3 regions of the Paenibacillus sp. S-12 genome follow, and region 3 is predicted to be linked to each of the others. Evidence: riboswitches for the same ligand, from Rfam matches in the RefSeq annotation. Region 3 holds a riboswitch; each other region holds the start of a gene.
What was found. Region 3 has a riboswitch for cyclic di-GMP ahead of NO352_RS23080 (CAP domain-containing protein). Riboswitches for the same ligand answer to the same signal wherever they lie in the genome.
Positions count from the first base shown of each region.

Region 1 (3,168 bases), on a different contig from region 3:
TCATGGTTGTGAAGTCTTCCAATGCAAGCCGTTTTAACCTGACGGAAGCGAACAGAGTAAACAGTTGGAACTCGACGGTCGTGAATCGTAATGGCAGCAGTTTGTCAACAGTACTTGGTTCGGATGCAAGAGATGTGGATGGTGCGCCAATTCGCAACGGTATTAGCTACCGGGTCTTTGTGCTCTCTGTAAGCGCGAATAATCAAGCGAACAATGCGTTGTCTGCTCCATCTCCTGAGGTTACGCTCAGAAGCAATGCCTCAGTTGATGTTGTAACGAATGTAGAAGCGAAGATTATTGGCGGAAACGGCAATGCCAGCGATATTGAAGTGGGCTTTGCTGCATCATCCAACAATTCTTATGTTAATGAATACCGCATTATGGTCGTTCGTGCTGATCAGTCTTATGCCTTTGACACATATAGTGCGGGACTTGTGAGTTCATCAAGCTATATTCGGGTTGGAAGCCAAAGTGGCTATGTGAGACAATCGCTGACAAGCAGCTTGCGTGATGTTCAAGGGAATGTCATTCAAAAAGGTATTGCTTACCGGGTCTTTGTGCTTACGGTAGCTGACAATAGAAGCGGCTCCTCGAATGCTTTGTCTTCGCCTTCTGGTGAATTTTCCTTGGTAGATCAATCCGTGCAGGCCCCTACGAATGTGTTTGTGGCGAGAGAAGGAGCGAATGAATTCAAGGCCTACTTCTCGAAGCCAAGCAGCGACAACGGAATTGCCTATTATGGAGTAATGGTCGTTCCTTCCGTATCGGCAGATTCATTCAACCTGGATCAGGCGAATCGTGTGGGAGGAAATAATTATAAATTGGTAAGCGTGTCGGGCGATGGATCGACCATGTTCTCGTTGTCCGATAATGATGTATACGGAAATCCAATTCGCACTGGTGTTGCCTATAAAGTATTTGTGGTGTCCGTAGCGGATGGACGATATGCAACGGTTAATGCTCTCTCAAATGCCTCTAATGAAATCATTGTTGGAAACTGATAGTAAATCAAGCCAATGGCAAACAGACTGAACGGCATAGAATAATAGCATTTTATAAGAGCCTCGAATGCATTTCGAGGCTCTTATGCATTCATAAGGGAATTATTTTAGGGATAAGAGGGATTTTTATGCTGGTATTCAATGATAAGGAGTAATTTTAACATTAGGTCTTCAATCGACAATTTTGTCGAATGAAAAAAGGAGAGGAAACGAATGGAAATGTTAGAAAAAACGCAGTTTAGGGGTGTTTTTGTCGGAAAAAAGTCGAAAAAACACTTAATTACAACTAAAAAATGACAAAAAATGATTGTCCGTGTCGAAAATTTGAAAATTGATATGAAAAGGTATTAATCTTTTCATTTAAGCAGCCGATATAAAATATGGGTCTGTAGTTGGATAATTGTGAACAGGTATCCAGCATGCTGATATGTAATATGTACTTTAGACCTAATCACGCGATACATGTCACAAGAACTAGTGCGTAAACAATGTTATGACATTCTTGCCTGGTAATCGATTTGCAACAATCAATGGAGACATCAAGAAGAACAACATCAGGATTAAAAGGCAAACCCAGTCGAAAGTTGGGGGCGCAAAGCCTCGGGCCTAACGTCTATTGGATTATGGCAGCCGGGCTGCCATTCGAGTTGCGGTAACCAAACAACGGTTATTTGGTGACAAGGCTATTCCCAATGGCCTTTTTTTTGCGCACAAAGGTTGGGGTAAATGATGGAAATTGTGTTGCTGAAGTGGGACGAATGTACTTCCTATAAAAACATAGCTTCGTTGATGGATCGATTTATCCCGTATGTTACGCCTGAAAAATACAAACGGTTAGACAGACTTCGAGAGCGTAAAGATCGTTACCGCGTGGTTGCAGCTGATATATTGGCTCGCATCCTGCTCTCTCGAGCGCTGAACCGATCGAACGACGAGATTGTTATTCGTACTCATTCATTCGGCAAGCCGTATATAGAGGGCAACCCGGTATTTTTCAACATCTCTCATGCCGGTGCATTCATTGCAGTGGCATTGGATAGAGCGCCAATCGGGATTGATATTGAGCAAGCAGGGGAATGGAGCATGGATGTGGCTAGGCTGATATGCTCGCCGCGTGAGCTGGAATTGCTTGCAAATACGGACGACTGCCGTGCGCGTCAGGAATTGTTTTTTTACATATGGACGGCTAAGGAAAGTGTGTTGAAGGCAATTGGTGTAGGTCTCAGTCAGCTTCCAAGCACTTTCGAAATCGTGCAGGAGACAGCCGTACCTGTACAGCGTAATCAATTATGGAAAGTTAATCATTATTATGTAAAGCAATATGTCGTTCCTGAAACAGGCTATTGTATGACTGTGTGCGCACAGCATATGGATTTTGCCAAGCAAATAGAGTACATCACATGGGAGCAGTTGACTCATTGGTTTATGAAATGGGTTGGATCGTGATAAAGGAGAGGACGAAGATTGGCTTTCATGGAATTGACAGTAGAACGATTGACAGGCTATGACGCACATTCTATTGAGCTGCCTGAGGAGACGTTGCGTCTTCTGAAGGATCATTCGACCGAGCATTCGGTCAAGTTGGAATCCGTCATATGCGGAGCGTGGGCAACGCTGTTGTCTCGTTTCTACAACTCACAGCAAGTAACTCTTCATGCCGTTCAATCGAGTAATGGCAATGGCAATCATACCGTAGTCAGCCAGGATGACGTGACCATGCAAGGAATTATGAACATTCATAACAGTTTGTTGGCTTGCACAGAAGGGCGTAACCTGACTTGCTCTGAAATAGGAATAGACAGCGATGTAGCAACATACTGCTGGTACGGAGCAGATGCTCAACCGATGCTTCCGGAGGGGACACAGGAATGCGGTTTGCATTGCTGCATCCAATCTGTTGATGGAGTTGGTTCGACACTGCTGTTTACCATGTACTATAAGGAAAATCATTTCCAATTATCGACGGTGGAGAAGCTGGCGGAGTATTTCCTGCAACTGTTGCAGGAAATGGTTAAGCACCCTCAGAAGCGCATTGGCGAACTGGAGATGTTAACGGAGCAGGACAAGCACCAGTTGATCGAAGGAATGAATCAGACTCGGGTAGATTACCCGCATACATTTACAGTTCCGGCACTGTTCGAGGAGCAGGCGCAGCTTCATCCTGACC
Region 1 covers NZ_JASIUF010000019.1:66,987-70,154, reverse strand. The annotation lists gene NO352_RS19060 (copper amine oxidase N-terminal domain-containing protein) at 1-1,001, shown strand, start outside; cyclic di-GMP riboswitch class I at 1,558-1,644, shown strand; gene NO352_RS19055 (4'-phosphopantetheinyl transferase family protein) at 1,728-2,447, shown strand; gene NO352_RS19050 (non-ribosomal peptide synthetase) at 2,475-3,168, shown strand, end outside.
Region 1: another riboswitch for cyclic di-GMP. It lies ahead of NO352_RS19055 (4'-phosphopantetheinyl transferase family protein); the one in region 3 lies ahead of NO352_RS23080 (CAP domain-containing protein).

Region 2 (3,168 bases), on a different contig from region 3:
CTACTATGAAAAAGAGAAAGAAAATACGGTTCAATTTATTTGAACCGTTTTCCAGTAACAACATGAAATAGGTTAGGGTCGTTTTTCCAAAGTGCTTCTGTTTTCTCTGGACCCACTTCTTTCACTAATTCTGAAAACATAATGTCATGTCTGATGTATTCCATCGCGATTAACACAAGTGCCGGGTCTTCTGTTTTTACCGCCCATGCCGGTGTGTTTGGCGAAAAGTTTGCAATTAATACTTCTTCATTGTCCCGTGCAACAATCGTTAAGCGACCATTCATACGTTCCTCAGCTACTTCTGGAGCCATATAATTGTGATGAGTCGTTACACCAAGCCGAATCTCAGGTGCTCCAAAAAGAATCGAAAAAACGTGAATATCCTCTTTTATCCGCCTATCTACAGCACCTTTTACAGAAGAGACTTGCGGTTCCCAAATCGACAACCATATTTCTTCTTCCGCTTTATCGATAATGTCAATCATTTCGGCCGCAACGCGTTCATCACTGCTGATGCGTCGAATGACATCTACTTCCTGTTCACTTTCTAACGCAGATAAATTCTTTTCCAGATAATCCATAGAATTATCAAAGTCATTACGCAAGCGACGGATTAATTCTTTTGCGGGTAAGGGTGCATAGGTTACAGGGTCAGAAGGTACTGTATAAACCGCACCTTTATCCATTAATTTTGCTAACACTTCGTAAATCGTTGAACGAGGTACACCTGACCTTTTACTTATTTCATATCCGGTAATGGGGAAATTTTTTAACAGCCCTATATACGCCTTACATTCATATTGCGAAAAGCCCCACTTCTGAAGTTCTTTAAAAAGTTCTTCCATGGCAACTCCTTTAGTAGTTAGTGTGTTACTTACTATAAAATAAAATGGATTACCTGTCAAAGCAATCCTGGTTCCGTTTTTGAAAAATGATCGTCAGCCCACTGTTTTATTCCTGATTCTCCAACTTATGGACGAGGTATAATTACCCAAAAACGAAGGATAAATCCTTTTAAATCCATCAAAGGAACTATTTAGTTGCATGAATTTGACTTATAAGGAAAGTTATATTCCGTTATTATTTTGCGAACTCTGGCTCGTTCACCCACACTGCAATACATCTCCCATCCTCCCTAAGACCTACTGCCCAAGCCTTTCCGGACATGAAGAATCTGTAAAAAAGCATTACAAGGAGTAACAAGGGAACGTTGCAGTTACAGGCTTGATGTCCAGTATCAAACCATATGGAATTAACATACATCCCCTTATTCCATCCGAATTTCAACATGATAGATTTCAACTGAATAATAATATCGTCCTATGTTCATATATTCACATTTGAGCCGCATGACCCATTAACGAAACGCGAAACTGCTGTATATTTAACGGTGTAAACATGTATCGTTATGCAAGAGTATGCATGTTTGCACAAGCACGACTAGGCAAAGCTAGGGAAATCTAGTGACGCAAAACTAAAGGGGCTAAGGAAGAAATTCCATGCCTGCCAGACGCCGATTAATAGAACCCCATCTCTATTAGTCGTATTCGTTGTTTCTGTATGATTCATGGCGAGATGCCCCACCCTAGCTGCCTATTAATAAAATCTATTGATAGGAAGTGAATAACGGATGAAGACTGGGAGAAAGCGGAGTGCCCGAAGATTGTTCGCAATGACGGTAATGACCATCATGATGTTCGTATCTTCGTTGGCGCCGGCTTACGCAGGAACGACTGTTTCCGCAGCACAGGAACCTGTGGTCAAAAATGCAACAAAGGAAATCCGGAATGTCATGTACTATGGCGATTGGTCAATTTGGGGAGGACAAGGAAACTTTTATCCCAAGGATATTCCGGCCGATCAATTAACCCATTTGAACTATGCGTTTCTCGATTTTGATGCCCAAGGCAACCTTGTATTTACGGACAAGGATGCGGCTGTAGAAGCGCCTGTCGGCCAGGATGGCGTTCAATGGCAAGCGGCCAATGCAGGCATCCTTATCGCCCTGCAGCAATTGCGCGCAGAAAACCCGAATCTGAAGATCGGCATCTCTCTTGGCGGATGGTCGAAATCAGGCGACTTCGCTGTCGTAGCAGCCGATGCTTCAAAACGGGCGAATCTGATCCAAAATGTCATGAAATTCATCAAGTACACAAACATGGACTTCGTGGATGTCGATTGGGAGTTCCCGGCTGAAGTTCGACAGCCCGATTTGGTCGATAATAAGAACGATGAAGGTACGAAATACGCCATGCCGGAGGACAAAAACAATTATATTTTGCTCCTGCAAGACATCAAAAACGCATTGAATAAGCAAGGAGCCGAGCTTGGTAAAGCATATGAACTGTCTGTTGCGCTTCCAGCGCCGAAGAGCAAGATTGATATCGGCATTGATGTGCCAAGACTGTTCAACATTGTAGACTTTGCCAACATTATGACTTATGACATGCGCGGCGCATGGGATGAAGTAAGCGGCCACCATACCGGCTTGTATACGAACCCGAACGACCCGCTCACGGGCAACAACCTGTCCATCGACGAGAGCGTGAATTATTTGATTCAGCAAGGTGCTGAGCCGAATAAGATTGTGATCGGGGCAGCCTACTATACTCGCGGCTGGGATAAAGTGTCGCAAGGATCCGATCCGAATCATCCGGGTTTATTCGGCGATGCGGCACTATCCGCGAAGGATGCGGATCTGACTCCATCCCGCGGCGCGGTTGGCGAAGCAGCGCTCGCTATTGGGGACGGCGGCCGCCGAACAGGGATTTGGTCTTATCGCAACCTCGACAAGCTGAAGGCCACTTACCCGAATCTCAAGGAATATTGGGATGATGCCGCCAAAGCTCCATATCTGTATGATGGGACAACTGGCGTATTCTACACGTATGACAATGAAAGATCTATTCAAGAGAAAACGAAATATGTGCTTGAAAACGGTCTGGGCGGCGTCATTGCTTGGATGGCTTCCAATGATGCCCCTACTACGGATCCTGCCAAGCGCGACAAATTAACAAAGGCAACGAAAGAAGGCCTCTTCGGAAGCCAGGCGTTGACAACACATGAAATCCAATATACCAAGCTGGACGTAACGGCGGATGTGAAACCGTATACTGAGGCTTGGGGCAACAGCAAAGGGTATGAAATTACCCTCTTCAATAACGAGTC
Region 2 covers NZ_JASIUF010000005.1:785,620-788,787, reverse strand. The annotation lists gene NO352_RS06545 (TrmB family transcriptional regulator) at 36-845, opposite strand; cyclic di-GMP riboswitch class I at 1,434-1,518, shown strand; gene NO352_RS06540 (glycosyl hydrolase family 18 protein) at 1,631-3,168, shown strand, end outside.
Region 2: another riboswitch for cyclic di-GMP. It lies ahead of NO352_RS06540 (glycosyl hydrolase family 18 protein); the one in region 3 lies ahead of NO352_RS23080 (CAP domain-containing protein).

Region 3 (3,168 bases):
ATTGATTTGCGCGAACCTATGGTGGAAGGGGCTACTCCGGCTTCTCTTAAGGTGGGAAGCGGAATTGTGGTGCCTGGACGAATGCCGGGAGAGCTCGGCAACTTCGTATTGGCAAGTCACCGCAGCCTGACCTTCGGCAGGCATTTCAATAGACTGGATGAGTTAACAGCAGGGGATAAGATTCAGCTGGAAACAGCCGAACAAACGTATACCTACACCGTACAGTCGAAATCCGTCGTCGTACCGGAGGATCTGTCCGTTCTGGATCAGAATCCGGATGCACGGGAATTGACATTGATTACTTGCGAACCGATCGATACGGCTACCCATCGACTGATCGTCAAGGCTGTTATGGACAACACGCTGTAATAAGTTTGCAGAAAAAAGCGCCGCCTTCAGTATATGAATGCGGCGCTTTTCATGATTCATGATTCTATTAACTAGCTTTGCGGCGTAAAGAAGTTCTGCGTATAGTAAACTTTCGATGGGCCTCCGAAATATACCCCCACACCAATGCTAGAGAAGCCTCCCAAAATATTGGCGCGATGGCCCTTTGAATTCATCCAGTTCTCATGGACAAAAATCGCGCTAGTCTGCCCGGCTGCTATATTCTCTCCTGCTGACTTATACACGATTCCGTCTGCCTTTATCCGATCGAATGGAGACTTGCCATCTGGATTGTTATGATCGAAAAAGTTTCTCCGTCCCATGTCTCCACTATGCTTGCGCGCTGTTCCGGCAATTTTATCATTCCACTGCAGCGGCTTCTCACCATTGCGGACGCGAACCGCATTTGCAAGATCGAAAACCTGCTGTTCGAAGCTTGTCCGCAATTGCTCGCTAGGCGTACCAAAATAGCCTTTGAATGACAGCTCCACCTCTTCAGAGATAAATTGGACAGCCGTTACTGTACCGCGCTGATTCAAATCATAGAACACGGTTGCATACGCATTGCCAACCTTGTGCAGGCTGTATTTCCCACCGTTGTCCCTGTAATGATAGATCGTATTTCCTTTTTTAATACTGCTAAGCGACGTCCCAAAGGCTGCTGCAACTTCCTGCTTCGTCGCACCGAATCCAATGCCGCCATAGCTTCCCTTTGCATTTGTGTATAGGGCCACAACCTCATGATTGCGTACACCTACCTGTACATACTGCTTATAATCCTGATTGTAAATATACCACTGAAAGCCATATTCACTAAGGTCTTTGCGAGCAGGTTGGCCCAATCGCTCAATAAGTTGCTTCTCGCTCATGCCCATCGAAATGCCTTGGACATTGATTGCTGCTGTCTGAGGCGCATTCACTTTTTCCAAGGAAGGGGTCCCGCTTCCGCTCAGCTTATCTGCTGCATAGAGGGCAGGCTGAGAAATGAACATCCCGAACAGCATTGATGCGCTAACCAGCAGCGTTATTCGTTGCTTCCTGCAAGCTAGCCATAGTTTATTTTGTTGTTGAATCGTTGCGTTGTTGTCTTTTGTTGCTGTACAACGTGTCCGCATCCTTACCATCTCCCATTCTTTGACGTTGTCCGCTCGAATGAGATGAACACCAGGGGCGCTTCTTCATACGTACAAAAAAGCGCCACCCTAATGGCGGCGCACTTAAATAGACGCTCATATTGCAATTAGGGCAACCCGGCTGTCATCGCATTGTGTAAATGCATTAGACCCGTGGCTTTGCGTCCCCTGCTTTCGCTAGGGTTTGCCATTATCCAAATGTAACAGTTATATGTCTATGGTAACATGCAACTAAATGGCTTGTACACATCTGATTCATAAAGATCCCTTGATTCGTCAAAAAAGTGACATTAGCCGTCTTTGTTCTAGATTCTGAACAAATATTGAAATTGCTGAAACACAGACTTTTAAACGAATCTTACACCAACTGCCGGCTTCTTTTTAATCTTCATCACTTAGGCTGAACTTTGTCATTCGTCAGTTTGACAGCTTGAATGCCGGTCATATTTCAAGCCCGCTAACAGGAACTATCGACATGGACAAGACTGTCATGGGACATTCCTTCGGGGGCGCAACTGCCTTCAACGTGCTGAACATAAATGGTCGCGTAAGCGCAGCTGTTAATATGGATGGCTCCCTCTATGAGCTGGACATGAATCCACTTAGCAGCAAGCCCGCCATGTTCCTGAAGGCCGATAAACTCGCTGAAATGAAGGAACAGCAGCGTAAAGGAATCGGGGGACACCTTCTAAAGGGTGCCAACAATGAGTTCCCCGAAGTAACGTGTCATTAATCGTACGAAAGCAAACCGGGAGGGCAACTTTGCTTCCCGGTTTCGTGATGATACAGATTACACGGCTTTTATTTGCACCTGTATTGCTAACGCTGCCAACGCAAATAACCGGCCATAAGGCCGGCTATTTTGAATAAATCAGCTATCTTCAAGTAAATACATTTATATCATAAGCATAAATAATGGCTGTTTTTTCTCGTAACTAGAATTTAGGATTTTAACGGAATCACATTTTTGTCAATCTGCGCCTTGGATGCTTCCCCAATGAGCCCTAATCTCCACAATGCCGTTCCCTTCAACTGATAGCGTTTAGCTAGTCCAATCACGCTGCTAATCGTCTTCTCATTCTCACTCCAAGTGGAAATGCCTAATATCAGCTTCTCCTTCGGCACTTCCTTCAGAGCAAGCTTAATTGCCTCATTCACCTTGTCCAACGGCTCCGGAACTTTCCCTCTCGTATATTCATACGCCATAATAATGAGATCATCCGCCGCTGTCGAAAGTGTCTTGTAGTCGTATCCTTTATAAGCTCCATTCAACGGATGAAGCGCCAGAGACAGCTTGATGTTCGCTGCTTTGGCCTGTTTGGACAAGCCGATAACGAACTCATTATAGTCCCGCTTCGCTTTTTCGATATCGCCAGACAGACCCAAACCTTCGAAGTCGAGCACAATACCGGAAAATCCCTTGTCTGCGACAAGCTTCATAATGTCTTCAATCGCCTTGTCTCGCAGCGCCGCATCTTCAAGCATTTTCGTCAGCTCATTTTTCCTGTCAGTCGAAAATACCATCAAATACGGACTCGTTCCATCCTGCTTGGCCTTATCCAATATACTCTCAGGAGTGATATCCCCTGCAGCTTGAGGCCAGTTGTACTCGGAACCGCTTGTTGTAATCGTCCCATCGTCCTGAAGC
Region 3 covers NZ_JASIUF010000026.1:74,185-77,352, reverse strand. The annotation lists gene NO352_RS23085 (class D sortase) at 1-369, shown strand, start outside; gene NO352_RS23080 (CAP domain-containing protein) at 441-1,502, opposite strand; cyclic di-GMP riboswitch class I at 1,629-1,719, opposite strand; gene NO352_RS23075 (alpha/beta hydrolase) at 1,951-2,253, shown strand; gene NO352_RS23070 (stalk domain-containing protein) at 2,463-3,168, opposite strand, start outside.